One region of the Frankia alni ACN14a genome, then DNA from elsewhere that is predicted to be linked to it. Evidence: riboswitches for the same ligand, from Rfam matches in the RefSeq annotation. Region 1 holds a riboswitch; each other region holds the start of a gene.
What was found. Region 1 has a riboswitch for cyclic di-AMP ahead of FRAAL_RS29060 (transglycosylase family protein). Riboswitches for the same ligand answer to the same signal wherever they lie in the genome.
Positions count from the first base shown of each region.

Region 2: it holds a riboswitch for cyclic di-AMP, as region 1 does, so the genes downstream of both, FRAAL_RS02805 (C40 family peptidase) here and FRAAL_RS29060 (transglycosylase family protein) in region 1, are expected to answer to the same signal.
Region 3: it holds a riboswitch for cyclic di-AMP, as region 1 does, so the genes downstream of both, FRAAL_RS21490 (peptidoglycan-binding protein) here and FRAAL_RS29060 (transglycosylase family protein) in region 1, are expected to answer to the same signal.

Region 1 covers NC_008278.1:7,255,101-7,264,529, reverse strand. The annotation lists gene FRAAL_RS29100 (phosphoribosylaminoimidazolesuccinocarboxamide synthase) at 1-593, opposite strand, end outside; gene purB (adenylosuccinate lyase) at 998-2,305, opposite strand; gene purE (5-(carboxyamino)imidazole ribonucleotide mutase) at 2,302-2,826, opposite strand; gene purD (phosphoribosylamine--glycine ligase) at 2,830-4,140, opposite strand; gene FRAAL_RS29075 (hypothetical protein) at 4,564-5,427, opposite strand; gene FRAAL_RS29070 (adenylosuccinate synthase) at 5,533-6,816, opposite strand; gene FRAAL_RS29065 (DUF3151 domain-containing protein) at 6,890-7,327, opposite strand; gene FRAAL_RS29060 (transglycosylase family protein) at 7,434-8,156, opposite strand; cyclic di-AMP (ydaO/yuaA leader) riboswitch at 8,159-8,360, opposite strand; gene FRAAL_RS29055 (transglycosylase family protein) at 8,825-9,429, opposite strand, start outside.
Region 2 covers NC_008278.1:699,915-709,343, forward strand. The annotation lists gene tadA (tRNA adenosine(34) deaminase TadA) at 174-665, opposite strand; gene FRAAL_RS02785 (tRNA adenosine deaminase-associated protein) at 754-1,248, opposite strand; gene FRAAL_RS02790 (MurT ligase domain-containing protein) at 1,688-2,938, shown strand; gene FRAAL_RS02795 (type 1 glutamine amidotransferase) at 2,935-3,738, shown strand; gene FRAAL_RS02800 (PHB depolymerase family esterase) at 3,844-4,512, shown strand; gene FRAAL_RS02805 (C40 family peptidase) at 5,376-6,485, opposite strand; cyclic di-AMP (ydaO/yuaA leader) riboswitch at 6,491-6,668, opposite strand; gene FRAAL_RS02810 (hypothetical protein) at 7,025-7,408, opposite strand; gene corA (magnesium/cobalt transporter CorA) at 7,825-9,195, opposite strand.
Region 3 covers NC_008278.1:5,333,198-5,342,626, reverse strand. The annotation lists gene FRAAL_RS21510 (LLM class flavin-dependent oxidoreductase) at 1-609, shown strand, start outside; gene FRAAL_RS21505 (amidohydrolase family protein) at 1,118-2,527, shown strand; gene FRAAL_RS21500 (four-helix bundle copper-binding protein) at 2,787-3,143, shown strand; gene FRAAL_RS21495 (alpha/beta hydrolase) at 3,763-4,302, shown strand; cyclic di-AMP (ydaO/yuaA leader) riboswitch at 4,944-5,095, shown strand; gene FRAAL_RS21490 (peptidoglycan-binding protein) at 5,560-6,300, shown strand; gene FRAAL_RS21485 (AfsR/SARP family transcriptional regulator) at 6,898-7,752, shown strand; gene FRAAL_RS21480 (asparagine synthase-related protein) at 8,260-9,429, shown strand, end outside.

The DNA of each region.
Region 1 (9,429 bases):
GCGAGGTCGCTGGCCCGCCCGAAGATCTGCAGGGTGAGCCGCTCCAGCTCGGCGGCGAGCTCGGCGCCGACCCGCCCGGCCGCGTCCGCGCGGCTGATGTTCTCGTCGTGCTCGCCGATCGGCGCCTTCGTCGACGGAGTGTAGATCGTCGACGGCAGCCGGCTGCCGTCCACCAGCCCGGCCGGCAGCGGATGCCCGCTGACCGCGCCGGTGCGCTGGTAGTCCTTCAGCCCGCTGCCGGTCAGGTAGCCGCGGGCCACGCACTCGATGAGCACCATGTCGAGGCGGCGGCACAGCATCGACCGGCCGCGCAGCTGCTCGGTGTACGGCGCGAGCTCGGCCGGGTACTCGTCCACGTTCGAGCTGATGACGTGCGACGGGACGAGGTCGGAGAGCTGGTCGAACCACCACAGCGACAGCCCGGTCAGCACGGCGCCCTTGTCGGGAATCTCGGTCGGCAGGACCACGTCGAACGCCGAGATGCGGTCGCTGGCGACCAGGAGCACGGCGTCGTCCCCGACCGCGAACAGCTCCCGTACCTTGCCCGAACCCAGGTGGGTGAGTCCGGCGAACTCCTCATGTGTCAGCGGCATGCCCCGACCGTACCGACCCCGGACACCACCCGTGGCCTGGTGCGTCCCGCGCCATGCCCGCGTGACGATTTGTCCGTTTGTGTGTCCGGTACAGGTCGGACGATCCGCCGCCGACCTGCGTCGCCGGCACCCGCCACCGAGCATGGATGCCGCCGGACGTGTCGATGCAGGCCGAGGTGACGGCAGGAGACTGGATGGAGGCGGCAGACAACCGGGACCGCGCCGCCTGGACCAACCCTGGCCGGCGCCGTCCAGGTCCCCGACTGCCGGCTTATCCAGAGGGATGAATCGGGCGCGGAACCCTCTGGATAAGCAGGAAGCCGGCGCGGTGGCCGTCCGGACGGGCGGTCGTGGCCCTGCGCCCGGGGAGCCGGTGCCGTTGGCCGGCCGCCGGCCGCCGACTCTCAGGTGAGGGCGGCGAGGGCGGCGAAGACGGGGCCGAGGCGCTCGGTGTAGCGCTCGGGGCGGCTGACCTCGTCCAGGCGGGCCTCGTCGAGGGGCAGGCCGCGGTCGCCGGCGTGCTTGCGCAGGGTCTCGCGGAACGGCACGCCGGTCTGCCAGGTCTCCATCGCCGCCGCCTGGGTGACGGCGTAGGCGTCCTCACGGGACAGGCCCGTCTCGACCAGCTCCAGCAGCACCGCCGAGGTGTAGACCAGCCCGCCGGTGGCATCGAGGTTCGCCCGCATCCGCCCGGTGTCGACGACCAGGCCGGTGACCAGTCGCGTCGTCAGGTGCAGCAGGTAGTCGACGCCGGCCGCCGCGTCCGGCAGGGCGATCCGCTCGGTCGAGGAGTGCGAGATGTCGCGCTCGTGCCAGAGCGGCACCCCCTCCAGGACCGGGACGTACTGGGCCCGCACGATCCGGGCGAGGCCGGCGATCCGCTCCGACATGATCGGGTTCTTCTTGTGCGGCATCGCCGAGGAGCCCTTCTGCCCGGAGCCGAACGGCTCGGACAGCTCGCGGACCTCCGTGCGCTGGCCGTGGCGCACCTCCAGCGCGACCGCCTCGCAGAGCGTCGCCAGCCCCGCCAGCGCCGCCACCCAGTTCGCGACGCCGTCACGCAGCACCACCTGAGTCGCCACCGGCGTCGGGCGCAGGCCCAGCTTCTCGGCGACGTACGCCTCGACGTCGGGGGTGATGTTCGAGTACGTCCCGACCGCGCCGGAGATCTTCGCGACGGCCACGTCGGCGCGGGCCGCGCGCAGCCGGTCGCGGCAGCGGGCCAGGCCGAAGGCGAGGTCGGCGACCCGGTGGCCGAACACGGTCGGCTCGCCGTGGATGCCGTGGGTGCGCCCGACCCGCAGGGTGTCCCGGTGGGCCAACCCCAGGTCGCGCAGCGCCGCGACGAGGGTGTCCGCGCGGGCGAGCAGCAGGTCGGTCGACTCGACGAGCTGCAGGGCCAGCGCCGTGTCCAGCAGGTCGGACGACGTCATGCCGAAGTGGACGTAGGCGGCGGCCGAGCGCGGCTCGGTGCGGTCCGCCCAGGCAGACAGGAAGGCGATCACGTCGTGCTGGGTGACGGCCTCGATCTCCGCGACCGCCTCGGGCGTGGGGGCGGGAGCTGCCCGGACCGGCGCGACGGAGTCGGCGGGGATCCGGCCGGCGGCGGCGTGCGCCTCCATCACCAGCACCTCGACCTGGCACCACAGTTCGTACTTGTGCGCCTCCGACCACACCCGGCCCATGTCGGGCAGGGTGTACCGGCCGATCACGGCCGGGCGCCGGCGGCGGCTGCCGTGGCCAGGGCGTCGGCCGCGGCCTGCTCGAAGTCGTCCTTGAACGCGGCGAGCTTGAGGCTCAGGTCCGGGTCGGACAGCGCCAGGATCTGGATGGCGAGGATCGCCGCGTTCGTCGAGTTGTTCAGGCCGACGGTGGCCACCGGCACGCCGGGGGGCATCTGCGCGATGGCGAGCATCGAGTCCATCCCGTCCAGCGCCCCGCCGGAGATCGGCACCCCGATCACCGGCAGCGTCGTCAGCGCGGCGATGGCGCCGGGCAGCGCCGCGGCCAGGCCCGCCCCGGCGATGACCACCGAGATGTCCCGGGCGCGAAGCTGGCCGACGTACTCGGCGAGGGTGCGCGGGGCCCGGTGCGCCGACAGCGACACCTGCTCGTACGGCACGCCGAAGCGCTCCAGGGTGGCGCCGGCCTTGCTCATCGTCTGGGTGTCCGACGGCGACCCGAAGACGACGGCCACTCGGGGACGGTCGGATCCGGTGCTGCTCTGCGACACGGTCTACTCCTTCTCTTTCGGCCGCGTCGGGTCCTCGCCCGGCGCGGTGTCCGCGCGGTGTACGTCAGCCGCATGACGCATCCGGGACGGGTCCCCGATATCGGTGCGGTAGTGGGCGCCGGCCAGCGAGATCCGGCTGACGGCCTCGTAGGCAGATCCTCGCGCGGACTCCAGGTTGGAGCCGATCGCCGTGACCGACAGCACGCGCCCGCCGGACGAGACGACCTGCCCGTCGGCGTCGCGGCGGGTCCCGGCGTGCAGCACGTCGACCCCCGTCAGCGCCCCGGCGGCGGCGAGCCCCCGGATCGGGTCACCGAGGCGCGGCGCCGCCGGGTAGCCGGGCGCGGCCACGACGACGCTGACGGCGGCGCCCGAGCGCCACACCGGCGCGCGGCGCCCGGACAGCACGTCGGTCAGCGGCGTGGTGAGCAGGGCGAGGATGGCCTGGGTCTCGGGATCGCCGAAGCGGACGTTGAACTCCACCACCCGCGGGCCGCGGGTGGTCAGCGCGAGCCCCGCGTAGAGCAGGCCGGTGAACGGGGTGCCGCGCCGGGCCATCTCGTCCACGGTCGGGCGGATCACCGTCGCGACGATCTCCGCGGTCAGCCCGTGCGACGCCCAGGGCAGCGGGGTGTACGCGCCCATCCCGCCGGTGTTCGGGCCGGTGTCGCCGTCGCCGACCCGCTTGTGGTCCTGCGCGGGCAGCAGCGGCAGGACCGCGCCGGCCTCGGTCACGATCGCGAACAGGGAGACCTCCGGCCCGTCGAGGTACTCCTCCAGGACGACCCGGTCGTCCGGGCCGCGCAGGCTCGCCCGCACGGCGGCGACCGCGGCCTCGCGGTCCTCGGTCACGGTGACGCCCTTGCCGGCGGCGAGCCCGTCGTACTTCACCACGTACGGCGGCCCGAACTCGTCGAGGTCGGCCAGCGCCGGCTCGACCTCGGTGTGGTCGCGGCCGGCGGCCGTGGGCACACCCGCGGCGCGCATGACCTCCTTGGCGAAGGCCTTGCTGCCCTCCAGCCGGGCGGCGGCCGCGGTCGGGCCGAACACCGACAGGCCGCGGGCGCGAACCTCGTCGGTGGCGCCGGCGACCAGCGGCACCTCGGGGCCGATCACGGTGAGGTCGGCGCCCACCCGTTCGGCGAGGTCGGCGACCGCGTCCGGGTCGGCGACGTCGAGCGGGCGGGGCTCGGCGAGCTCGGCCGTGCCGGCGTTGCCCGGCGCGCAGACCAGTGCGTCGACCCGCGGGTCGCGAGCGAGCGCCCGGCACAGTGCGTGCTCGCGTCCACCGGATCCGACGACCAGGACTTTCATCTGTTCACCTCGGGGCGGGGGCGGCGACCGGCCGCGCGCCGGCTGGCACCGGGGCCTCGCCGGGCGGCCTGGGATGGCGTGGCGCGGGCGGCGGCAGCGGGGCCGCGGCCGCGCTGCGGCGGAACGTGGTGCAGGCGGCGGCCCCGGGCGGCCGTCACAACCGGTCCCCGGCGCGCGGCGCCGGGCCGGGAGAAGGGGACCGGCGCGGGCACGGCGAAGGGCGCGGCACTCCCGCGACCGCCGGAACGGGCCGGGAGCCGTGGCGGTCGGATCGGGTCACGGCCCCAGCCTAGCGCGCAACTGATCATCAGGTGTCCCGTGCCGGTTGCGTGGCAGCCAAAGCGGTGCGTTGTGCACGTTCCCGGGGGCTCGGACCGGGCGAAACGCACCGCAGTCCGCGGCAGGCCGGCCCGCGTCGGTCGATCAGAGACCGACGCCCGCGCGCCACAGCAGATGGGCCATCCCGTGCACCAGGTGCAGGGCGCAGCGGCGGGCGTCCACCTCGGCCATGCCGGCGACGATGACGGCCGTGTCGACCGGCCAGACGCGGACCTCCCGGCCGAGCACGGTCAGCGGCGACGGATCGTCACGTCCCTCGAAGGCACGCCCGCCCGGCTCGACGAACAGGTGCAGCGACCGCCCGGCGGCCGGGAAGGACTCGCACCGCCAGTACAGCAGCGGCCAGGCCTTCAGCCGCTCGCGGCGGTGCACCCGGTGTGCCGGCCCGGCAGCGGGCTCGGCGGCGGCCTCCGGCGCGACCCGCGCCGGGATGCTCCCCTGCGGGTCGACGACCGCGCGCGGCCGGGAGCCGTGCCGGCCCGCGGTCCGGCGCGCCACGGTGCCGCGGGCCCGCACGGTGACCGGCGGTACCAGGTTCTCCGCGGCACAGAAGTCCAGGAAGTCATGGATCTGGGCGTCGACGTGGTTCGCGACGGCGGCGGCGCGTTCGAGCCGCTGTGCCTCGGCCCGCTTCGAGCTGCGGATGGCGTGGCTGCCCCGAAGCAGCACGTCGGTGAGCGTTTCCGGCAGCGCCTCGCCGGTGGGGGAGAACCCGACCGGCCAGGCGTCGGAGTCGGTCGGGCGCAGGTACCGGTGCCGCACCGCCGGCGCCCACAGCGCCGGCCGGGTGTCGGGAACCGCCCGGGCATCGCCGGCCAGTGCCTCGCCGGCCAGTGCCTCGCCGGTGGGGGCCTCGGCGGTGCGGGTGTCGGCCGGGGCGGGCGGTGGCGGCATCTGGCCGGGCACGGAGTGATCGTCGCTGGACGGGCGGGCCTGCGCACCGGACACCGTCCTCACCCCCACCCGCCATCGCTTAACGTGACCGTTCAAGCCTCGACGGTAACGCTGCGTTGTGCAACTGGGGCGGCGACCCCGGGGTTGCGCCGGGCGGGGTCAGACCAGGTCGTTGATGACCAGGGTCTGGTCGCGGCCCGGGCCGACGCCGATCGCGGAGACGGGCGCGCCGGAGAGTTCCTCCAGTGTCCGGATGTAGTCCTTCGCGGCCGCGGGCAGGTCGGCGTACTTCCGCACGTCGGAGAGGTCCTCCTGCCAGCCCGGCAGCTCGGTGTAGATGGGACGCGCGTGGTGGAACTCGGTCTGCGTCATCGGCATCTCGTCGACCCGTTCGCCACCGATGTCGTAGCCCACGCAGATCGGCACGCGATCGAAGCCGGACAGCACGTCCAGCTTGGTGAGGAACAGGTCGGTCAGGCCGTTGACCCGCACCGCGTAGCGGGCGATCACCGCGTCGAACCAGCCGGTGCGCCGGGCCCGGCCCGTCGTCACGCCGAACTCGCCGCCGATGCGCCGCAGCTCCTCGCCGACCTTGTCGTCCAGTTCGGTGGGGAAGGGGCCGGCGCCGACCCGGGTGGTGTACGCCTTGATGATCCCGACGACCCGGTTGATCCGGGTCGGCCCGATGCCGGCGCCGGTCGCCGCGTACCCGGCGGTCGGGTTCGACGAGGTCACGAACGGATAGGAGCCGTGGTCGACGTCGAGCAGCGTGCCCTGGGAGCCCTCCAGCAGCACGACCTTGCCCTCGCGCAGCGCGCGGTCCAGGACGAGGCCGGTGTCGGCGATGTGCGGGCCGAGGCGTTCGGCGTAGGCGGCGTACTCCTCGACGACCTCGTCGACCTCGATCCGTCGCCGGTTGTAGACCTTCGCCAGGACCTGGTTCTTCTCCCGCAGCGCGAGTTCGAGCTTCTTGCGGAAGATGCCCGGGTCGAGCAGGTCCTGGACCCGGATGCCGGTGCGGGCGACCTTGTCGCCGTAGGTCGGGCCGATGCCGCGGCCGGTGGTGCCGATCCGGGCCTTGCCCAGGTAGCGCTCGGTCACCCGGTCCAGCGCCCGGTGATGCGGCATGATCAGATGGGCGTTCGCGCTGATCAGCAGGCGCGAGACGTCGATGCCCCGGGCGGCGAGCCCGTCCATCTCGGTGAGCAGGACACCGGGGTCGATCACAACCCCGTTGCCGATCACCGGCACGCAGTCGGCCCGCAGGATGCCGCTGGGGATCAGGTGGAGGGCGTAGCGCTCCTCCCCGATGACCACCGTGTGGCCAGCGTTGTTGCCGCCCTGGTACCGGACGACGTAGTCGACGGCGCCGCCCAGAAGGTCGGTCGCCTTTCCTTTTCCCTCGTCGCCCCACTGGGCGCCGATGAGGACGAGAGCGGGCACCGGGCGAGGTTACTAGGGATGGCACTCGCGCGTGGCCGGTCGGCCGATGCCGCGACCAACCGGCGCCGAGGACTCACGATCCGTCGAAGCCGAGTTCCCGTGCGGCGGCGGGATCGCTGTCGGTGAGGAAGTTCTGACAGCGGGTGGCCTCTTCGGTCTCCCCGATGGCCGCCGCGGCGCGTCCGAGCGCGGCCAGGGAACGCAGGAAACCGCGGTTCGGCTCGTGCGACCAGGGAACCGGCCCGGTGCCCCGCCAGCCGGCGCGGCGCAGCGCGTCAAGTCCGCGGTGGTAGCCGGTGCGGGCGTAGGCGTACGCCTCGACGGGCCGGTCGCCGGCCAGCGCGAGTTCGGCGAGGGCGGCCCACGGGGCACTGAGCGCGGGCGAGGCGGCGGCCACGGCCGCCGGCGACTCCCCCGCGGCCAGCGCGTCGGTGGCGATGGCGTCGGAGGGCAGCAGCGTCGGCGGCGGGCCCGAGAGCAGGTTGCGGCCCGGGTCGGACGGCGTCGTCATGGATGCATCCTGCCGCACGGCTGTGGCGACCTGCCGTGCGGGTGGTGCGACCTGCCGTGCGGGTGAGGTGACCGGCCGTGTGCGGGTGGTGCGCAGCCGCGGCGGGTCACGACCGGACGGTGACGTTCCACAGGTTCTGGCCGACGGCGCCGGGCTGGCCGTCGCTGACCCGGGTCAGGTAGCCGTAGAGGGCGGCGATGCCCTGCGACTGCGGACCGAACTTTCCGTCGACGGTGAGCAGGAAGCTCTTGTTGCGCATCGCGGCCTGCCAGACGAACGCGTCCGGGCGGACGTCGTTGCCGTAACCGGCGTTGAGGACGGTGCCCTTGTAGGAGTTGTCACCCATCTCCTGGCGAGCGCGATCCAGTGTCATCGGCGGCTCGGCGGGGGCGAGGGCCTGCTCGATGACGTCACCGGAGCCGACCGCGGCCGGGCCGTTGTTCGTCAGGCCCATCTTGCGCGAGCAGGACGGCCAGGGCTGCCATCCCCGCGCGTTGTAGAGCTTGGCGGCGGCCTCGTCCTGGGTGGCGGGGGAGGCCTGGTAAGGCCGGCCGGAGTAGCCGAGGCCGTGCCAGGTCTGGTCGTCGAACTGGTAACCGCCGGAGAAGCCGTTGCCCGTGTTGGTGGCGTAGTTCCCGCCGGACTCGCACTGGCGGAGCTTGGCGAAGTCGTCGGCGGTCGCGGCGCCGGCCGGGGCCGCGGCGACCGTGCTGACCGCGAGCCCGCTGCCGACGATGGCCGTCACCGCGCCGGTGGTGCGAAGGATGCGACCCGCGGTCGAGTGGGCCTGCGGGGCCCGATGTCTACCACCACGCCGTCCTGACGGCATGTCAGTCCAATCCCGATCGCCTGCGGGGTGAGCTGTCGGGTGCGGGCTGGGATGGCCCGGCCGGTCCGCCCCTGGCCGTCGGTACTGCGTGGGAAACGTTCTCCCCACACCGGATGGCTGGGACGAGCCTGCTTAACCCCAAGGGCGTCAGAGACGCCCGGATGGTGGGTCCCCCACTCCTGCCCGTTGCGGTGCGTACTAGGACCAGCCGCTCGCACGTCGGGCAGGACTCGGCGTCCGTCCGAGCGACCTCGCCGGGTGGCGAGTGATCGGCACTCTAGCGAGAACGGTTCAGGGGGCGCAAACCGGGGTGGTTCGGAGTAACCAGGTTGGGACGCGCGAACGGCGGAGCCCGACGGTGCCGCCCGATCGGGTGGCGGGGTGTGCCGCCGGCGTCGTGGGGTACCACCACGACGGACGTCGGCGCCCGGTGCGGAGTTGGTGGCCGACCGGCCCGTTTCGGAGCGCGCAGCGGAGATCGTCCGGGCGTCCGGGCGGGCCGGTCGGGGCGAGTCGGTGAGCTCCCCTGGCCGGTGTCACCGGGGTGGGAAGGTCGTCCGGGTGGCGTGACGCGCGTCCCCGCGTCCCGGGCCGGATGGACTACGTGCGGACGGTGCCGTTCGGCGGCGCGGCGATCGGCCGGATGGCTACCGCGCGTGATGCGGCGCTCAGCCGAAGGTGGCGTGCCAGGTCGCCGGGCCGACGATGCCGTCGACGGCCAGACCGTGGCTTCCCTGGAAGGAGCGGGCGGCGGCGGCCGAACGTGGCCCGAAGTGGCCGTCCACCGCGATCGGGTAGCCGAGCTGGCTCATCCGGGTCTGCCAGGCGCGCACGTCGGCCCGGTCCTGCCCGACCAGCGCGGCCGTGAGGTTGCGGGTGAAGTTCGGGGTGGTGGAGGCGGCGGGACGAGCGGTCAGCGGGGCCCGCGTCGCCGAGCGCGACGCCTGCGCCGCGCCGCTGGCCGACGAGCCGCCCGCGAGCTGGTCGGCGCCCATGCCGCGACCGCAGACCGGCCACTGGCCGAAGCCGGAGCGCTGGGCGAGGCGGAGGGCGGCCTCGTCCTGGACCGCCGGGGCCGCCTCGTGTGGCAGACCGGAGTAGCCGAGACTGTGCCAGGTGCTGGCCGAGAACTGGAAGGCGCCGTAGTAGCCGTTTCCGGTGTTGGTCGTGTAATCACCGCCGGACTCGCACTGCCGCAGACCCGCCCAGGTGCTGGCCGCCTCGGCCGGCTGGCTGACGGCAAGAGTGCCGCCGACCGCCGCCGCGAGAACCG
Region 2 (9,429 bases), 940 kb from region 1:
GTCCCAGGAGCTCGTCGCCGCCGGCCGGGCGTCGGCGTGCGGTTCCGCGGAACCGCGCCACGGCGATCATGGTCGCCCCGCCCCGCTTATCCAGAGGGATTTTTCGGGCACGGAGGCCTCTGGACAAGCAGGGGAGGGGCCAGATCGCGTGGAAGATCGGTGCTGGCGGGGAGTCAGCCGGTGGGTGGGCGGCGGCGGGCGGTGAAGAAGTCGGCGAGCAGGGTGGCGCACTCGGCGGCGCGGACGCCGGAGATGACCTCGGGGCGGTGGTTGAGGCGGCGGTCGCGCACGACGTCCCACAGCGAACCGACCGCGCCGGCCTTGTCGTCGACGGCGCCGTAGACGAGTCGGTCCACCCGCGCGAGCACCAACGCGCCCGCGCACATCGTGCACGGCTCCAGGGTGACCACGAGGGTGGCGCCGGACAGCCGCCAGGAGCCGACCCGGGCCGCCGCCGCCCGCAGCGCGAGCACCTCGGCGTGGGCGGTCGGGTCGCCGTCGCGCTCGCGGGTGTTGCGGCCCGCCCCGAGCACCGTGCCCTCCGGGCCCACCACGACCGCGCCGACCGGGACGTCGCCGTGCTCCGGCGCCAGCCGCGCCTGGGCCAGCGCGAGGCCCATCGCCGCCTCGTGATCGGACCCGCCGGCCGGGCCGCGCCCGCTCACCAAGCCGTGGGCGCCCGCTGTGCCGTAGGACTTTGCTGCGCCGCGTCCGGTGGTTGTGCTGTGGTCGGACCCGCCCGGTGGGGCGGGGTCAGCCACGGACGTCGTCGAGGATCTCGCCGGCGCCGGCGCGCTCGCTCAGGGCGCTGATCAGGTCTGCGGGCAGCATGCCCTCCTCGCCGATCAGCTCCAGCAGCGCCTCCTCGGAGGTGCCGAGGTCGACGAGCAGGTCGAGGTCGCCGACCGGGGACGCCTGGGTCAGCACGGAGGTGTCGTCGTCCTCGTCGTCCTCCGTGGCCAGGCCCGCCATCGACGGCAGGGCGTCGGCGAACAGGCGCTCGGCGAGCTCGGAGGTGATCAGGACCCGGCGGTCGGAGAGGAAGACCTTGGGGTCCGGTTCGTCGGCGCCGACCCGGACGATCGCCAGGTACTCGTCGTCCTCCTCCAGGAAGGCCACGATGGTGTCGTCACCGAAGTCGCGCATCGTGTCGGTGAGGGCGTCGAGGTCCTCGGCGCCCACCGGGTCGAGTTCGTGCACCGACCAGCGGCCGTGGTCCCGCGCGATCGCGATTGCCTTCGTCGTCACTGTGCGCCCTCACGTCCCTTCTGCAACCGCGTGGTGCCTGGCGGCCAGCCGCTACCCGGCCGGGGTCCCGGGCCCCGCGCGGCCTCGGCCGGATCCGTGGCCGGCCGTGCTCCGCCTGTGATTCTCGTCCTGAGGGCCGGTCTTGGGTATTCCGGTTCACCCCGTCGGGTGAGTTCTACCGCGACGCCGGGTTGATTCCCCCATGGTGGTCCGGTTGGCACCCGTTCGCACACCGGGAGGTAACACCAAAGTTCCGTCCGTGCCGGCCGGTCGGGCGGGCCGTTTGACCTGCGGCAATGGCACCCAGCCGGCAGACACGGCCACGAGGGGGGCGACGGGGGCCCGCCGCCGGCGGCATCGGCGCCGATCGGGACGTAACCGAACGGAAGCGGGGGTGGTCTTCGTCTCCCGGCACCCTCGTGGCACTGTAGAAAGCGCGATGACGACATCATTCCCGCGCAGGTTCACCGCCCGGACCCAGGCCGCGCTCGCCGTCGAACGCCTGGCGGCCGAGGCGTCGCGCCGGCTTGGCCGCGGGTCGGGCGAGATGATCGGCGGCAAGCTGGCCCTGCGGGTCTCCCCGGGGGCGCTGGCCGAGGTCGGCTCCCACCGCCGCACCGCGTGCGTGTCGGGCACCAACGGCAAGACGACCACCACCCGGCTGCTCGCCCGCGCGCTGGGCACCGGCGGGCCGGTGAAGTCGAACAGCGGCGGGGCGAACATGGCGCCCGGCGTCCTCGCCGCGCTCTCGCGTCCCCCGTTCGACGCCGCCGCCGCCCTGGAGGTCGACGAGATCTGGCTGCCGAAGGTGGCCAGGGAGATCCTGCCGCGGGTCGTGCTGCTGCTCAACATCAGCCGCGACCAGCTCGACCGGTCCAACGAGACCCGGCGCATCGCGTCGATGTGGCGGGAGCTCGGCGCCGAGCTGCCGGACGCCACGGTGGTCGCGAACGTCGACGACCCGCTGGTCGCCTGGGCGGCGGCCGGCTGGCGGCGGCAGGTGTGGGTGTCGGCCGGGCAGAACTGGACCGCCGACGCGATGGTCTGCCCCCAGTGCGCCCGGCTGCTGCACCGCAACGAGGCCGGCTGGTGGTCCGAGTGCGGGCTGGCCCGGCCCGAACCGATCGTCGCGGTCACCGGGCCCCGGGAGCTGCTCTGGTACGGCCGCACCATCTCGGCTCACCTCGACCTGCCCGGCCGGGTCAACCTCGGCAACGCGGCGATGGCCGCCGCCGCGGCCCGTGAGCTCGGCGTCGAGGTCGAGGCGGCGCTGGGCGCCATGGCCGGCCTCGGCGACGTGCAGGGCCGCTACCAGGAGGTCGTCCTCGGCGAGCAGGGCCGCCGCGGCCGGCTGCTGCTGGCGAAGAACCCCGCCGGCTGGGTGGAGATGATGGAGCTGCTCGCCGACGCGCCGCCCCGGCCCGTCGTCATCGACTTCAACTCGCAGACCGCCGACGGGCGGGATCCGTCCTGGATCTGGGACGTCCCCTTCGAGCGCCTCGCCGGCCGGCAGGTGCTCGTCACCGGCGGGCGCAAGGAGGACATGAGCGTGCGGCTGGCCTACGCGGAGGTGCCGCACAGCGTGCACGCCAGCGCCGAGGACGCGGCGCTGGCGGCCAACGAGAAGGTGGTCGACGTGGTCGCCAACTACACGGCGTTCCGGGACCTGCTGGTCCGGAGTTCCCGATGAGGCGCACGTCCGCGACCCGGATCGCGCTGATCTACCCCGAGCTGCTCGGCACCTACGGGGACGGCGGCAACGCGATCGTCCTCGAGCAGCGGCTGCGCTGGCGGGGCCTGCCGGTCGAGGTGGTCAACGTCCCCGCCGGCTCGCCGGTGCCGGACAGCTGCGACATCTACCTGCTCGGTGGGGGCGAGGACGCGCCGCAGGTCCTCGCCGCCGACGGCATCCGGCAGAACCGGGCGATCGTGCGCGCGGTGGGATCGGGGGCGGCCGTGCTCGCGGTCTGCGCCGGCTACCAGGTGATCGGCGCGACGTTCCCGTCGGGCGGGGAGATCCACGAGGGGCTCAACCTCGTCGACATCGAGACCCGCCGTTCGTTCGCGCCCCCCGGGACGCCGCCGCCCGGACGGGCCGTCGGGGACATCGTCGTCGAGCCGGATCCGCGTCTCGGCCTGCCCACCCTGTACGGGTACGAGAACCACGCCGGGCGTACCCGGCGGCTGCCGGGGGCCGGCGGCTTCCCGCTCGGCGTGGTGCGCCGCGGAATCGGCGACGGCGACGGCGGCACCGACGGTGGTGGCGGCACGGGTGGTGGCGGTGGCACGAGTGGCGACGGCGGAGGCACCGACGGCATCGTCGACGGGCGGGTCGTCGGCACCTACCTGCATGGGCCGGTCCTGGCGCAGAACCCGGCGCTCGCCGACCTCCTGCTGACCTGGATCCACGGCGAGCTCCCGCCGCTGGACGCCCCTCGGGAGGCACAGGTGTTGCGCGAGGCCCGCCGCCGCGCGCTCGCCACCTCCTGACCCCGGCGGCGGCCCCACGACCCGCTCGGTCCCGCGGCCGCCTCGGACGAAGGAGTAGGTCCGAGCGTCATCTGGTCGCCCGTTTCCGGCGTTTCCCGGCTACCGGTGTGGTTCGGTTGGATCGTGGCGTCGAATCCCCTTGCCGGCTGGTGGGGCAAGAACAAGCGAACCGTACTCATCGTCGGGGCCGTCATCGTCGTGCTGTGGGTCTTCATCGAGCGCGGCAACGGCCCGAAGACCAAGCGCGTCAGCATGCCCAAGGACTACGGCTCGGCCGACCGGGAACTGCTCGTGCACGCCCCGTCGGACCCGAAGGATCCGATCCCGCTGGTGCTGATCCTGCACGACGACAACGTCGACGCCAAGACCCTCGACCATGACAGCGCCGCCGGCTCGGTGGCGAACGCCCGCAACTTCGCGGTCGCCTATCCCGAGGCGGTCGGCGGCACCTGGCGGATCGACTCCCCGGACGGCGCCGACGCGAAGTACCTGCGCGACGTGGTCAGCTACGTCTCCGCGAAGAAGACCAAGGTCGACCCGAACCGGATCTACGTGTGGGGCGTCGGCGAGGGCGCTCGGCTCGCGCTGACCGTCGTCTGCGGCGGCGCCAAACCGATCTTTGCGGCCGTCGGTGTGGTGGGGCAGTTCACGCAGGAGCCGCAGTCCGCCTGCCCGGGTCGGGCACCGGAGGCGAGGGTTGCCGAGACCAAGTGGAACAAGAAGGTCAGCGAGACGCTGTGGACGGCCTCCGCCAAGCACCACCTGGGAGCCTGAGCCCCGAGCCTCAGTCCGAGTCCGAGAACCTGATACCGGGCCCTGGGCCCGGGGCCGCTGACCGTCTGCCGGCCGAGGCCGGCCCGTCTGAGCGAGAGGCCGTCCGCAGAGGCGCCCGATGGCGGCCCTCCACGGCCTCCAGGTGCCGCGTACGCGCCCGCGACGGCTGGGTGGAAGCGAAGGTCCGCCGATGCCGCCGGGAGGGGGGTAGCGGCATCGGCGGACCTCAGTGGCCGGATGGAACCCGAGGGCCCGCCGGCCTCCCGCTGCGGATGGGGGGGGAATCCGAGGGAAGGCCGGCGGGGTCGGGGGCCTTCCGGCCGGACGGACGTCAGATGGGGGGGAGATCTGACGTCCGTCCGGCCGGAAGGAGGCGTTGCCCGGCTGGCACGGAAGCGAGGTCGGGTCGTGGTGCCGCGGGCGATGGCAGGGCCCGCGTACTGGAGCTGGTCCCGGCTCGGCCAGGACTACGACGCCGCCCGGCTTCGGCGGGCGCGCGGACCGGGTGCAGGTGGTCCGGCGGTGTCTCGGCGTCGGTGGTGTCTCGGCGTCAACGGAGTCTCGGCGTCGGCCGCGTCGTGGAACAGCGTCCGGGGCAGCCGCGATGATGACCCGGACGGTTCGGCGATGCGCACCTTCCGCCTGCCGGGGGGAGCAGGCCCGGCGGGGCGGGCACGACGGTGTACGGACGCGCGGTGAACCGAGGCCTGACCGGCGATCTGACCGCACGCGCGACCGGAGGGGGAGGCCGCGTCGCGATCGGCTCGGGGCTGGACGGGCTTCGTCGCACTTCCAGCCGGACGAGGTGACCACCGCAGGGCCGGCGCCGCACCGCAGGGCACCGTGCGCTGGCGTGAACGCTCTTAGACGCGTCCGACGTAGTAGGAGGTGGTGTAGATCGACTGGAGCTTCACGACGCTGCCCGTGTGCGGGGCGACCCACATCTTGCCGTCGCCGGCGTAGATGCCGACGTGGTAGATGTCTCCGGGCGAGCCGAGGAAGATCAGGTCGCCGGGCTGCTTGTTGTACTGCGACACCCGGGTGGTGGCGGCAAACTGGGCGTCCGTGGTCCGCGGCAGGCTCTTGCCGAGCTGCTTGAAGACGTACTGGACGAGCCCGGAGCAGTCGAACGAGCTCGGGCCGTCGGCGCCGTAGACGTACGGCTTGCCCGCCTGCAGGGAGGCCAGGTAGACGGCCTTCGCGCCGATCGAGCTGGACGGCACCGGCACGGACACCTGGGGGGAACCGACGGAGACGCCGCCGGAGAGGCTGCCCAGGCGGGCCGAGACACCGGCGAGCGGGGCCCGCTGCGGGCGCACGTTCAGGGTCGCGTCGTTGACCGAGTGGGCGGACTGCAGGGCGTCGGTGCCATCGAAGATCGCCGTGACGTTCGTCGTGGTGAGCACCCGCGCCGTGTAGGACGCGTAGCCCTGCGCGTTCGTCTGGAGGTGCTTGAAGGTGGCCCACCCGGTGGGGAGCTTCACCTGCACCTTGACGAGCTGGTTCGCCAGCGGCTCGTGGGTGGCCTCGTTGTACAGCGAGAAGCCGATGTCGACCGGCTCGTCCGCGTTCACGGTCACGTCGGGGTTCGTCACCCGCAGGCCGACCTGGACCTTGCCGGCCAGGGGCGGGGCGTCGAGCCCGTTCGCCGCACCGAGAGTGAGTCCCGAGGAGCTGTGCTCGCTGACCGCCGCCGCGGCGATGCTGCCACCCAGGGCGGCACGCGAGCCGATCTGCGCGGCGAGGGTGATCGGGGCGGTGTTCGGCGACTCTTCCAACGCCGTGTCGGCGTGGACGTCGGTGGCGCAGCCGGCCAGGGCCACTCCGGAGACAGCGACAGTCCCGGTGGTCATCGCGGCGAAGGCACGAGCACGGGCCCGGCTACGGGCGACCGGCGGCACGGTCTGGGCGCGGTGACGGCCGCGACCGGCGACGCGCGAATCTTCGTCGAGCTGCACGCTTTGCGCGGACAACGGTGTATTCCTTCCCGTACGCCTGCGAAGTGAGCTGTCGGGTTCGGGCTGGGCTGCCCGGTCCGAGGCGTGGCCTTCACGCACATCGGACTTGACCCCGAGACCAGCACCGCGGGTCGGTGCCGGCCGATGGAGGTGGGTCCCCCGCTCCTGCCCCAGATGACGACTCGGAGGGGACACCGTGGCCGGGGGCAGGATTCGGCGTTCGGCCCGGTGTTGTCGTGACGTCGGCGTGAGACTAGTCCACTTTGACGGGGTGGGTAAACACTAGTCCTTCCCAACTACAGCGAGTGTGCACCGAAGTGCCCCTGGACGGGACGCTCGGTCCGGCCCGTGCCGGCGGCCGCCACGGCCGCCCGATCGGCCAGGGAAACCGGGTATGGCCTGGGGTTCCGCCCTCGTCGAGAGGGTCGGTACGGACGGCTCGTGCGACGCCGACAAAGGCCCGGGCCCACCCCGGTCACTTCGGTCGAGCACCACGTACTCACGTCAGGTAGTCGAGCGGGCGGGGGTACCGGTATCCCCGGTCGGCCGCGGGCTCATCGGGCCCGGCCGCGCCGGGTCAGGAATCCGGCCGCGTCGAGCACCTGGAGTTCGACGGCGAGCTCGTGCACCTCGCGGGGCAGGGAACGGTGGTGGGCCAGGGCGGCCACGGCGGCGCGGGCATGGTCGGCGAGCTCGTCCAGGGCGTGCTGGCGCTGGCGCATGCGGGCCCGCTCCTCCTGGATCGTGCGAACGGTGTCCTCCTGCCAGCGCCGGGTCCGGATGAGGTGCTCGCTGGCGTCGGCGGCCTGGCGCTCGGCGTCCTCGAGCCGGTTCAGCAGCGCGTCGAGGGCTTCGAGTCGCCCGGCGAGCTCGGCGATCAGGTCGCCCCGCTCGGGCAGGATGGCGGTCTCTCGCCGCTGGGGGTCAGACGAGGGCATGTACTCCCCTGACGGGTGGGGGATCGGGGAACCGCTCCGAGCGGTGGGCACGAGACCCGGTTGCTCCGACACGGTTGGTAACGGTAACCGACGGGGAGGGCCGGGTGTAACCCATCGTACGGATACGTCACGGCAGTCAACTGATAGCGAAAATGAGCTATGGACCGGCTACCCTTGCCAGGTTTTCGAGTGCATAGCACGCCCTGTGTTGTTTGTGGACTCTTTCGCCCGATTCGGGGCCCCCTGTCGCCCAACGGATCGGCGTCGTCGGGGTAGGAGTGGCCGGCCGCCCCGTTCGGGTCGTCCTGACGGCCAGGGCGCGACGGCCGGCCGGGCGCCGGCCGACCCCGCAACTTCTGTGACGTTGAGTAGCGGCAGGGCTGGTGGCGGGGGAAACGCGGCGGCCGTCGGCGGCGTCAGAGCCAGCCGTTGCGTTTGAACGCCCGGTACAGAAACAGGCAGGCCGTCGCCATCACGGCGAGAACCGTTGGGTAACCCCAGGTCTGGCGCAGTTCGGGCATGTGCTCGAAGTTCATTCCGTAGATTCCGGCCAGTGCCGTGGGAACGGCGGCGATCGCGACCCAGGCGCTGATCCGCCGCATGTCCTCGTTCTGGGCGATCGTCACCTGGGTCAGGGTGGCCTGCAGCACCGACGACAGCAGCTCGTCGAAGTGTTCGATGCGCTCGCTGACCTGCTCGAGATGGTCGGCGACGTCCCGGAAGTACCGCCGCATCGCCGCGTCGACCAGCCGCGGGCCCTCCGCCGTGAGCGTGCGCAGCGGGCCGGCCAGCGGCTGGACGGCGTGCTTGAGCTCCAGCAGCTCGCGCTTCATCTGGTAGGCGCTTTCCGTGGACGGGGTCTGGTCGCGCCGGAACACGCCGGCCTCGATCTGGTCGACGTCGACCTGGATCTTCTCCACGGTGTCGACGTAGTTGTCGACGACGCTGTCGCAGATGGCGTGCAGCACCGAGGTCGGCCCGTGCCGGAGCATCTCCGGCGTGGCCTCGAGCCGGCGCCGCAGCCGGGTCATCTCCCCGTGCTGGCCGTGCCGCACCGTCACCACGAAGTCCTCGCCGAGGAAAATCATGATCTCGCCGGTGGTGACCACCTCGGAGGTACCCGTCACCTCGGTGTGTGCCACGTAGCTGGCGGTCTTGAGGACCACGAACAGGTGGTTCTCGTACTGCTCGAGCTTGGGCCGCTGGCCGCCGGTGACCGCGTCCTCAACAGCAAGCTTGTCCAGGCCGTACTCCTGCGCCACGGCGGCGAGCTGGTCGTAGCTGGGCTCGAACAGGCCCAGCCAGGCGAAACCGTCGCGTTCCGTCCGCGCCACCCGCAGCGCGTCGGAGTGATCGACCTCCATCGTCACGCACCGCCCATGGCTGTAGACCCCGCACGCCATCACCCGGCCGTCGGGCGTCGCCGGCAGCTCGACCCGCCGCGCCCGGCGGCGCTTGCGGCCAACCCGGACCAGCGACACCGGCCGGCTCAGCGCGCCGGCGAGCCGGTGCGCGTTCGCCGAGGCCTGCCCCAGGGCGTCCTCCAGGGCGTCGAGCACCGGATGCTCGCCGCCCGCCTGGCCGGGCACGCCCGAGCGACCGTCCGGTTCCGTGTGCCCCGGTTCCGTGTGCCCCGGTTCCGCGCGCCCCGGTTCCGCGCGCCCCGGTTCCGCGCGCCCCGGTTCCGCGCGCCCCGGTTCCGCGCGCCCCGGTTCCGCGCGCCCCGGTTCCGCGCGCCCCGGCCCCGTGTGCCCCGGCTCCGCGCCTGCCGCGTCGTCTCGCACCATCGCCTCTTTCCCGTCGCCCACGTTGCCCGCCGCCCACGTTGCCAGTCGCCCAGGTTCCCGAGTTGCCGAGGTGCCCAGCTTCCCAAGCGGCCAAGCTTCCCAAGTGGCACAGCTTCCGCGGAACGCCCTCGCTTCCGCGTGCCCTCGTTCGCCGCGGGGTCCCCTCCATGGTGACAAGTCGGGCCCGGCCGCCACGACGTGATCCGCGGCTCGCCCCGGACGCGGCTCGATCGC
Region 3 (9,429 bases), 1.9 Mb from region 1:
TACGGCCAGCAGGTCCGCGACATCCAGGCGTTCGTGCGGGGCGACTACCGCACCGCCGAGGGCGAGCACCTGACGGTGCCTGCTGCCGAGGGGGCCGATCTGCAGATCTGGGTCCTCGGCTCCAGTCCGGGCGCAAGCGCCCGGACGGCCGGCGAACTGGGACTGCCGTTCGTGGCGAACTACCACGTCTCGCCGTCCTCGGTGCTCGAGGCGGTGCAGGCCTACCGGGATGCCTTCGTCCCGTCGGAGTCGTTCGACCGGCCCTACGTGATGGTCTCGGCGGACGTGGTGGTCGGTCCGGACGACGACACGGCCGCCGAGCTCGCCTCGCCCTACGGACTGTGGGTGCTGAGCATCCGGTCCGGGCAGGGAGCCCGGCCCTTCCCGAGCCCGGCGCAGGCGGCGGCCCACCCGTGGACCGAGGAGGAACGCACCCTCGTCGCGGACCGGGTCGAGACCCAGTTCGTCGGCGGCCCCGCCACCGTCGCGCGCAAGCTGGAGACGTTGCGGAACGTGACCGGGGCCGACGAGTTGATCATCACGACGATCGCGCATGATCACGTGGACCGGGTGCGCTCGTACGAGCTCCTCGCCGGCGTGTGGCACTGATCGTCCGGAGAACCGCCGGCCTCGGGGCCTGAGCCGGCATCGCTTTGCGTCGTTCCTGACCGCTGGTTACCGTGGAGCTCGGCGCGTGACACGGCCGGCGGCGATCGCCGTCGGCGGCTGTCCGGCCCGCGCGGGTGACGGAGGAGGCATCGTGTCCGACGACTGGTCCAGGAGCGCGGCGGCGCCGCGTCCTCGATCCGGTGGTGGGATGCACGAGCTCACGCACCGTCGCCACATCGACACCTGTCGGGTCAACGCGGCCGCCTGTCCCCGCTGACGTCCCCCAGCCTCCCTGGCCTTCCCGCGCCCCGGGTCCGCCGGCGCCGCCTGCCCCTCGGGCCGCAGCGTCGCCGGATCCGAACTCGGCCCCGATCCGTGAACCGGCGGCGGGAGGTCGTCGACACCGGCAGGAACGGCGTTGGTCATGACCGATCCCCTTGCATCATCCGAACACCCGGATCCGCCGGGCCGGACCGAGCCTGCGAGCCGTCCCGGGCCCGCTGGACGCGTGTCGGTCGCCCGGACTGCGGGACCCGCGCGGCTCGCCTCGCCGCGAGGGCTCGCGGCGACCAGCTTCACGCTGCGTGAGGCGCACGTCCTCGACGCGACCGGCCGCTTCACCGAACCGCGTGACGTGACGGTGCGTGACGGTATCGTGCGGGCTCTGGGATCGCGGCTTGCAGTCGACCCGGACGTCGTCGACGTCGACGCCCGCGGGCTGTGGCTGATGCCCGGCGTCGTCGACTGCCACGCGCACGTGACCCAGGCGACCTATGACCAGTTCGAGCTGGTGACGACCCCGCTGTCCGCGCGGTACCTGCAGACCGCCGATGCGCTGCGGGCCTCGTTGCAGGCGGGCGTCACCTATCTGCGCGACGCCGGCGGCGCCGATGCGGGCGTCCGCGACGCACTCGTGGCGGGCAGCGTGCCGGGTCCACGGCTCGCGATCTGCGTCGTCGCGCTGAGCCGTTCCGGGCGCCACGGCGACGGCGGCATCCTCGGCCCCGGGCTGGAGTCCGCCGACGACGTCCTCGGACCCGACTACCCGGGCCGCCCGCCGCACTCGGTCGTCGAGGCCGGCGGCCTGCCCGCCGCGGTGCGTGGCGTCCTGCGGGCCGGCGCCGACTGGGTGATGATCTACGCCAGCGGTGGGGTGATGTCCGCGCGCCCGGGTAGCCCGGACTTCCAGTTCGGCCGGTCGGAACTGGCCGCCGCGGCCGCCGAGGCGGCCCGCTACGGCCGTCCGGTGATGATGCACGCTCTGGGCGAGCGGGCGGTCGAGGCGGCGGTCGCCGCCGGCGCACGTTCCGTCGAACACGGTCTCGGGCTCAGCGAGCGGGCGGCCGCGGCGATGGCCACCCGCGGGGTCACACTGGTGCCGACCCTGACGCCCTACCGTGACCTGGCCGCGCTGGCGACCACCGGCATGCTGCCGGGCTGGGCGGTGGACCGAGCCGAGGCGACCGCCGCCTCGCTCGCCGAGACGGTCGCGGTGGCCCGCGCGGCGGGGGTTCCCATCGCGCTGGGCAGCGACGCCCGTCATCGCACCCGCCACGGCGCCAACCTCGCCGAGATCAGCCAGTTGCGACGGGCGGGACTCACCGCCCCCGAGGCGTTGCTCGCGGCGACCGCCACCGGGGCCAGGCTGTGCGGGGTGGGGGATCGGCTGGGACGGATCGCCGTCGGCTACACGTTCGACGCGATCCTGCTCGACGAGGATCCGGCGGATCTGCGGATCTTCGAGCACCCGGACGCGGTCAGCGGCGTCTTCCTCGCCGGCCGCCCGGTACTGGCACATCCGCGACTGCCCGCCTCGATGCTGGCCTCGGTCGCGCTGCCCGGGCGCCCGGTGCCGGACGGCGCGGACCGCGCCGCCGCCGCTTCGCGGGTGCTCCCGTCGGGGCCCGCCGCCGGCTGACCGGTGTGCGCCGAGGCCGGCACGCCGGTAGCGGTGTGCCTCCACCCACCGGTGTCGGCAGGCCGACAGGCCCTCTTCGGAGGCGTTTTCCCGGAGTGTTTTCCGGTATTTCCGAAGTATGTGGCGGCGGCTGTCCGTCGAGATGCGGATCCGCTTGCGAAAGCTATCGTCGGAGGAGCCCGGCCAGGCGGAAACAATCGTCTGCGGCGGGCTTCCCGGTATGGCGGAAAAGCCGTCGCCCACACCTCGGAGGTGTCCGATGCAGCACGTCGAAACGATCAACGAGAACATGCGGAAAGCTATCGAGGAGTGCATGTCGTGCTCGGCACTGAGTGAGGAGACGATCTCCTACTGCATGGATATGCCCGGCACGATGATGGACGCGGCGGACATGCGGCTCATGATGGACTGTGCGGCGGTCACCAGGACCTGCGCCGATCTGATGTGCCGGATGTCGCCGTTCCACGCCGAGATGTGTGCCATGTGCGCACGGGTCTGTCGTGCCTGCGCCGAGATGTGCGAGAAGATGCCGCGCGACGCCCAGCTTGCCCGTCTCGCCCGGGCCTGCCGGGCCTGCCTGGACAGCTGCAACGCGATGGCGGGTGCCGCTGCCTGACCTGTCCGCGGGTCCGTCGCCGGCCTGCGGGTACCTGGGCCAGCGTGCCCCAGGCCGGTCTCGCCGTCTGCCAGAGCCGCGTTCGAACATCGAATCGTCATCCTGCGGGGCCCAGGCGGACAAGCTGGGCCTCGCCGGCGGCCGACGGAAACATTACGGTAGTCAGTATTAAATATGTTGACATCCGATCAGAGTACCGCCAGAATCCGACCATGCCTCATCCGGCGCGACGGTCGACCGCTCTGGTCATCCGCGGCCACATCGACTTCCTGCGTGTCGCTTCCGCGGTCTGTCTGGTCCGGGTGCCTCGCTAGGCTATCCTTGCCGGCGCGCCGTCGGCGTTTTCCGGCGCCTTTCCGGTGCTTCGCCGTCACGCCCGTCGCCGCTGCATCCGCAGCCACGCGGCCCGGCTGCACCGGTCGGGCTTCCGCAGCCTCGCACGCGCTTTTTTGCCGTGCCGGAGCGCACTGCCATCCGCATCTGGACGGCACTGATCGGAGATGTCGTGCCCATTCCCCTCTCGTCGCCTCCCTCCCATCCGCGTCCACGTGGTTACGTCGGCGGTCCCGGTTCCCGCTACTGGCCAAGCGGCGATCCGACCCGGCGTGCGGGGGCGAACGTGGTCCTCCTTCCCGGCCGCGGGGAATCCGCAGAAATCTTCGAGAACCTGGCCTTTCGGCTGGCACTCGACGGCTACCAGGTGACGTTTCTCGACCATGGGAGGGACAGCGTCCTCGCCCTTGGGGAGGCGCGCGAACCGGGACTGCCGTTCGTTCTGCTCGGTTCCGACAGCGGCGCCCTGCGTGCGCTGGTCGGCGCCGCGTCGCCCGCCGTTCGCCCGGACGCGCTCATCCTGGTGGACCTGCCGCTGCTGCACCGCGCGGTCGCCGGCGAGCCTCCGGACCAGCCGATCCCACGGTCGCTTCCGGACCTGCCCATCCTGCTGCTGCATGGCGAGGACGACCGGGTGACTCCGTTTCCGCTCGTTCGCATGGCGACGCGGACCGCCCGGGGCGCCCGGCTCGCCTCCCTGCCCGGTGGCCGGGGCGTGTTGCGCGGCCCGGGCCGCCGCGCCGCCGGCGCGCACATCCTGCTCTTCCTGGAGAGCCTGCGAACGCGGCGGCTCACCCCTGTGCCGCGCTCCGCCTCGCCAGCCTGACCACATCGCACCCCGCGGCTCCTACTCGCCGGGCGCGACGCGCTGGTTCCCTCGTCGCCCGGCGGGCCCTCAGTCCCTCGACGCTGGGCGACTCTCGGAGTCTCCTCGTCGCCCTGCGACTCTCGGAGTCTCCTCGCCTGGCGACCCTCGGAGTCTCCTCGCCCCTGCGACTCGGAGTCTCCTCGTCGCCCGGAGACCTCCAGTCCCCTCGCGGGCTGCCGTTTCCGCACGCCGACGTCGTGTCGTACTTCGTTGCCCGCCGCCGTGAGCCCCGCATCCGGCGCTGTCGGCCCGGCGTCGCGTGTTCCAGCGCTGCCACCGCGATGCGCCCCCGCCCGGCGGGGTTGGCGCCGCGTGTGGTTCTTCCGATCCGCGGTCCGAGCCTCCCCCGTCGATCGGGTCTCACCGTGGACCCCGGGCAAACCGGGGCGTACGCCCGACATCCCGTGATCCTTCTCGACGTCCGAAGGTTCGGTTGATGTCCCAGTGTTGCGGTCTCGCAGCACTATGCACGCACGGTGACAGGCGCGCGCCGAAATTCGGGCAGAACTAGTACTTGTCACTACGGTACGTAGTTCGCTACGGTTGCCGGGCACTAGTTGCTCCGGGCCGACGCCGAGTTCTGCCCACGGTCCGGGGTCCCTCCAAGACAGCTTGGGCAGAAGCGGGGGAACCAGGTTCCTCCGGGCGGCCCCGTCACGGCCGCCCTCGGGGTTAAGTCGCCTCCACGGAGACGACCGGGCTTCCCGGCCCGAACCCGACAGCTAACCTCGCAGGCGTACGGGAAGGATTCGACGTTGCCTGTGTACCGGGAACGCTCGGCCGCGGTCTCGATGACCGCCCTGGCGACCTGCGCTTTCTGCGACGCGCCCTCGCCACGACGGGCGCCGTTCTCGCCCTGATTCAGTCGCGAGAACGTGCCAACGCCGGCGCTCGCCGGCCGGACCTGCGCGCACGACATCACCGGCCCACCTGACGGACCGCACGGGTCGCCGTCGGCGGGCGGCCGCGATCCCCGGACCGCCTGTAGCGGGTGGCCAGGCGTGACGCGGCCGTCGCGCTGATCGGGCCGGATCTCTCACCAATCTCGAAGCTCGCTCCCGCCTTTTCCCTTCATCTGTTGGTCGGGTGCTGTTTCGAAATCAGATAGTCCGTGCTGCCCTTATCTGATGAGTGAGAACCGCTCCCCTCCATCGAGCGGAAGTCACCACCGATTCCACACCCATGTTCGACGACACCGAAATGAGATGTCAAAGAATGGCTAAGGGAAAGCATCGGAAGCGTTCCACCCGGCATCGCGGCGCCGTCATCGCCGCCGCCGGCGTGATCGGTGCCGGAGCCAGCATGCTTGTCACCGCGAGCCCGGCGAGCGCCGCCACCGGCACCGTCTCGGACGTGACGATCGCCAGTGCGGCGGCGAATGCGGGCCTCGCCGGCTGCCGCGGCGTTCCGCTGTCCACCTGGGTGGCGGTTGCGCTCGGCGAGTCCGGCGGTAACACCTTCGCCCACGCCACGGTCGGTGAGGACTCGCGCGGACTCTGGCAGATCAACATGCGCGCACACGCCGGTTGGGTGGGCAGCCGCAACCTCTACGACCCCGCCACCAACGCCTGGGCGGCGAAGCGAGTCTGCGACAGCCAGGGCATCACGGCCTGGAGCGCGTACACCCGCGGCATGTACAGCCGGTTCCTGGGTCGTGGCCAGGCCGCGGCGGCCGCAGTCTCGGGCGGCATCAGCGTCCGCACCGTCTCCTACACCGCACCCGCAGCGCCTGCGCCGGCGTTCCCGACCGCGTATCCCTCGCTCGCCTCCGGCATCGGCTACCGGCAGGACGTCCAGCAGATTCAGCAGAAGCTGGCCAACCTCGGTTACCCGATCCAGGTCGACGGCCAGTTCGGCTACCAGACGAACCACATGGTCAAGGACTACCAGCTCAAGCATGGTCTGCTCGTGGATGGCGTGGTCGGGCCCCAGACCCGCGCCAGCCTCGGTATCTGACGGGTCGCAGGGCGTCGTGGCGCCGCCGGGTGACGCTCCCAGCCTCATCCGGCGGCGCTGGCATGTGCGGCAGCCGGGCGCCGTGGCGTCTCGCCGAGGAACCGATCCCGCCGGAGGAACCGATCCCGCCGGAGGGACTCATCCCGCCGGAGGGACTCATCCCGCCGGAGGGACTCATCCCGCCGGCGCCATCCACGTCGCTCGGCGCCCATCCCGCCGTGGGAACCCATCGCTGGGTTGAACGCCTCCCTCGCGGGACGCCTACCCGCCGTGGGTTGCATCCTGGCGCAGGACGCGCGCGGGCGGGGACACAGACCCACCGGGAGGACGCATATCGCCGGGTGAGAGGACTATCCGCCGGTCGGACGGGGTATTGCTCGCACCGGCCCGGACGGGGCCGCCGGTCCCCGGGCGAGGGTGTGCAACGGGGGCCGATCAGCGAGGATCTCCGAACCGACGAGGATCATCATGGTCGACGAGCTCGGAACCGTTGCGGGCCCGATCGCCCGCCCCGGCGTCCGGACTCCCGGCGAACCAGGTCACGGCTCCCGGTGGTCCGGCCCCGCAGTGGCGGCGCGCGGGCCCGAGGTAGGTGTCGTGTTCGCGGTGCTGGGCCCGCTTGAGGTCTGGCGCGGGCCGGGCGAGCGCGTCCGTATCGACCAGCGCAAGAAGCGCGCTCTGCTGCTCACGCTGCTGCTACACGCTGGACGGTGGACCTCGGTGGAGGAGATGCGCCTGGCGCTCTGGCAGGACGACGCGCCCAGGTCTGCCCTCGGCAACATCAAGACCTACCTCTCCGAGCTACGGCACACGCTGCCCCCGCCGATCGGGGACCCGGCCGTGCCGGCGTCGATCAGGGCGGTGGGCCCCCGGTCCGCGATCCTTCGTCGACCGGCCGGCCCGGGACGCATCGAAAGCCGTCCGGGGGAGTACCGCCTGCTCGTCGTCCCCGACGAGATCGACGTCGTCCGCTTCGAGCAGGCGGTCGAACATGGCCGGGTCGCGGCCCGCGCCGGCGCGCCCGCCCGAGCCGCCGAGTCGCTGGAGCAGGCGCTCGGCTGGTGGCGCGGAAACGCCTTTGACGAGTTGCCGGCCGAGGTCGGTGGGGCCGAGAGCCTCCGCCTTGAAGAGGCCCGGTGGTCGGCCCGCGAGGCGCTGATAGACGCGCGCCTTGCGCTCGGTGAGCACGATCAGGTTCTTCCGGCGTTGCGCGCGCTTGCCGTGGAGTACCCGACCCGCGAGCGTCTCTGGGCGCAGCTGCTCGTCGCCCTGGAGCGCAGCGGTCGCCGGGCCGAGGCGCTGCGTGAGTACCGCGGCCTGTACCGACGGATGGTCACTGAGCTCGGGATCGAACCCGGTGCTGAGCTACGCAGGATTCATCAGGAGGTTCTGGACCCGGCGCGCGGCTGGTCGCGGTCCTCCTCGGAGCCGATGGGCACGCCGCACCGCTGAACCTTCACTGAACCGCGCCTGGGAATCCCGTCAGGCATGGGACCGTCCATCCGGTCCGCTGATCCGAGTTGGCGCGTGCAGGAGCGGGGGCCGGCCCATCCGCCGGCAGGCGGGACTTCTTTCGGATGCCGACCGTCGCGCCGCGGGCTGTGCCTACAGTCCGTCACGCGGAGGAACGCGAACAGGGAGGGCACGCATGGCGGCGACCTTTCCCGGCGACCGGCGGCGACCGGTCTCTCTGCGGCGGCGGCGCTGGGCCGGGGACGCGACCGCGACCATGACGAGTTCGGCGGCAGCCTCCTCCTCACCATCCGTGAGGCTGCGGTGACCACGCCCATCACAGTGCGGCTGCCGGGCCCCGACACGCGGCTGGCGTCCTGTCGGCCGAGCTGCTGGTTTGTCGTTCTGGCGGATCGGGATCCGGTCGTGCTGCCCGCGGGGGTCCGGCGAGTGCTGCGATACCCCTCGGGGCGGCCGTGGGTCGTGGGCGACTGGCCGGACGAAGCGATGATCAGTGCGGAGACCAGTCGCGCCCGGATGGCCCTGGTCGGCCGAGTCGCGGCGAGTTCCAGCCAGCTCCTGCGCCTGCTGATCGCCGCGCGGGACGTGCACTCCCTCGACGTCGCGCACGCCGTGGCCGGGGACTACCACGTCATTGCCGAGATCAACGGGCAGCGCAGGCTGCAGGGGAGCCCAACCGGCACGCGTCGGATCTTCACCGCGATGTCCAGGGGTCAGCACGTCGCCGCCGACCGCGCCGACATCCTGGCCGAGCTGGCCGGCGGTGCACTGGACCGCACGGCGCTGGCCCTGTCGCTGCTGGATCCATGCCCGCCGTACCCGCTCGACGACCTTGTCCCCTGGGCGTCGGTCGAGACCGTGCCACCCGACCACTACCTGTTTCTCGATCGTGACGGACGGGTCGAGCGGATGCGCTGGTGGCGGCAGCCGGCGCCGGTGCGCTCGCGCGCCGAGGGCGCGCCGATCCTACGAGCGGCCCTCGCCGAGGCGGTGTCCGTTCGGGTGGCTGCGGGGCGCGCCGTCAGCGCCGATCTGCCCGGCGGGCTGGCTTCGGCCGCTGTGTGCTGCCTGGCGGCCCGCGGCCCCGCCGACATCGTTGCGGTCACGGGGGTCGCCCGGGACTCCGATGGTCCCGATTCATGCTGGGCAGCCGACGCGGCGGTCTCGTTGCCCGGAGTTGTCCGGGAGATTCTGTCCGCAGGTGAGCTTCCGCCAGCCTTCGACGGCATCACCTCCGCCGACGAGGCGCTCGACCATCCCTTCGTCGGCCTCGTGGATCGGGCGACGCTGCGGGCGGGACTCGACCGCGTCGCACTCTACGGACCTCGGCTACACCTGACCGGCCTCGGAGGCGTGGAGGTGACACAGGGCGCACTGAACTACCTGCCTCGACTCGCCCGCCGGCGGCCCTGGACCGCGTTGCGGCACCTGAGCGGCCTGCACACCCAGGCAGGTTGGCCGTGGGCCGCGGGCCTGCGGATGATGCGCCGTCGGAGCTACCGCGACTGCATGGGCGACCTCGCCCGGGCGCTCGACCAGGCTCCGCTCGGGGGACGCCCCGCACGGCCGCGGCCACCCGACCCGACGGCGGCCCTGGACTGGACGCCGGCGCCGGTCGTCCCGGACTGGCTGACCCCTGCCGCCCTGAGGCTCATC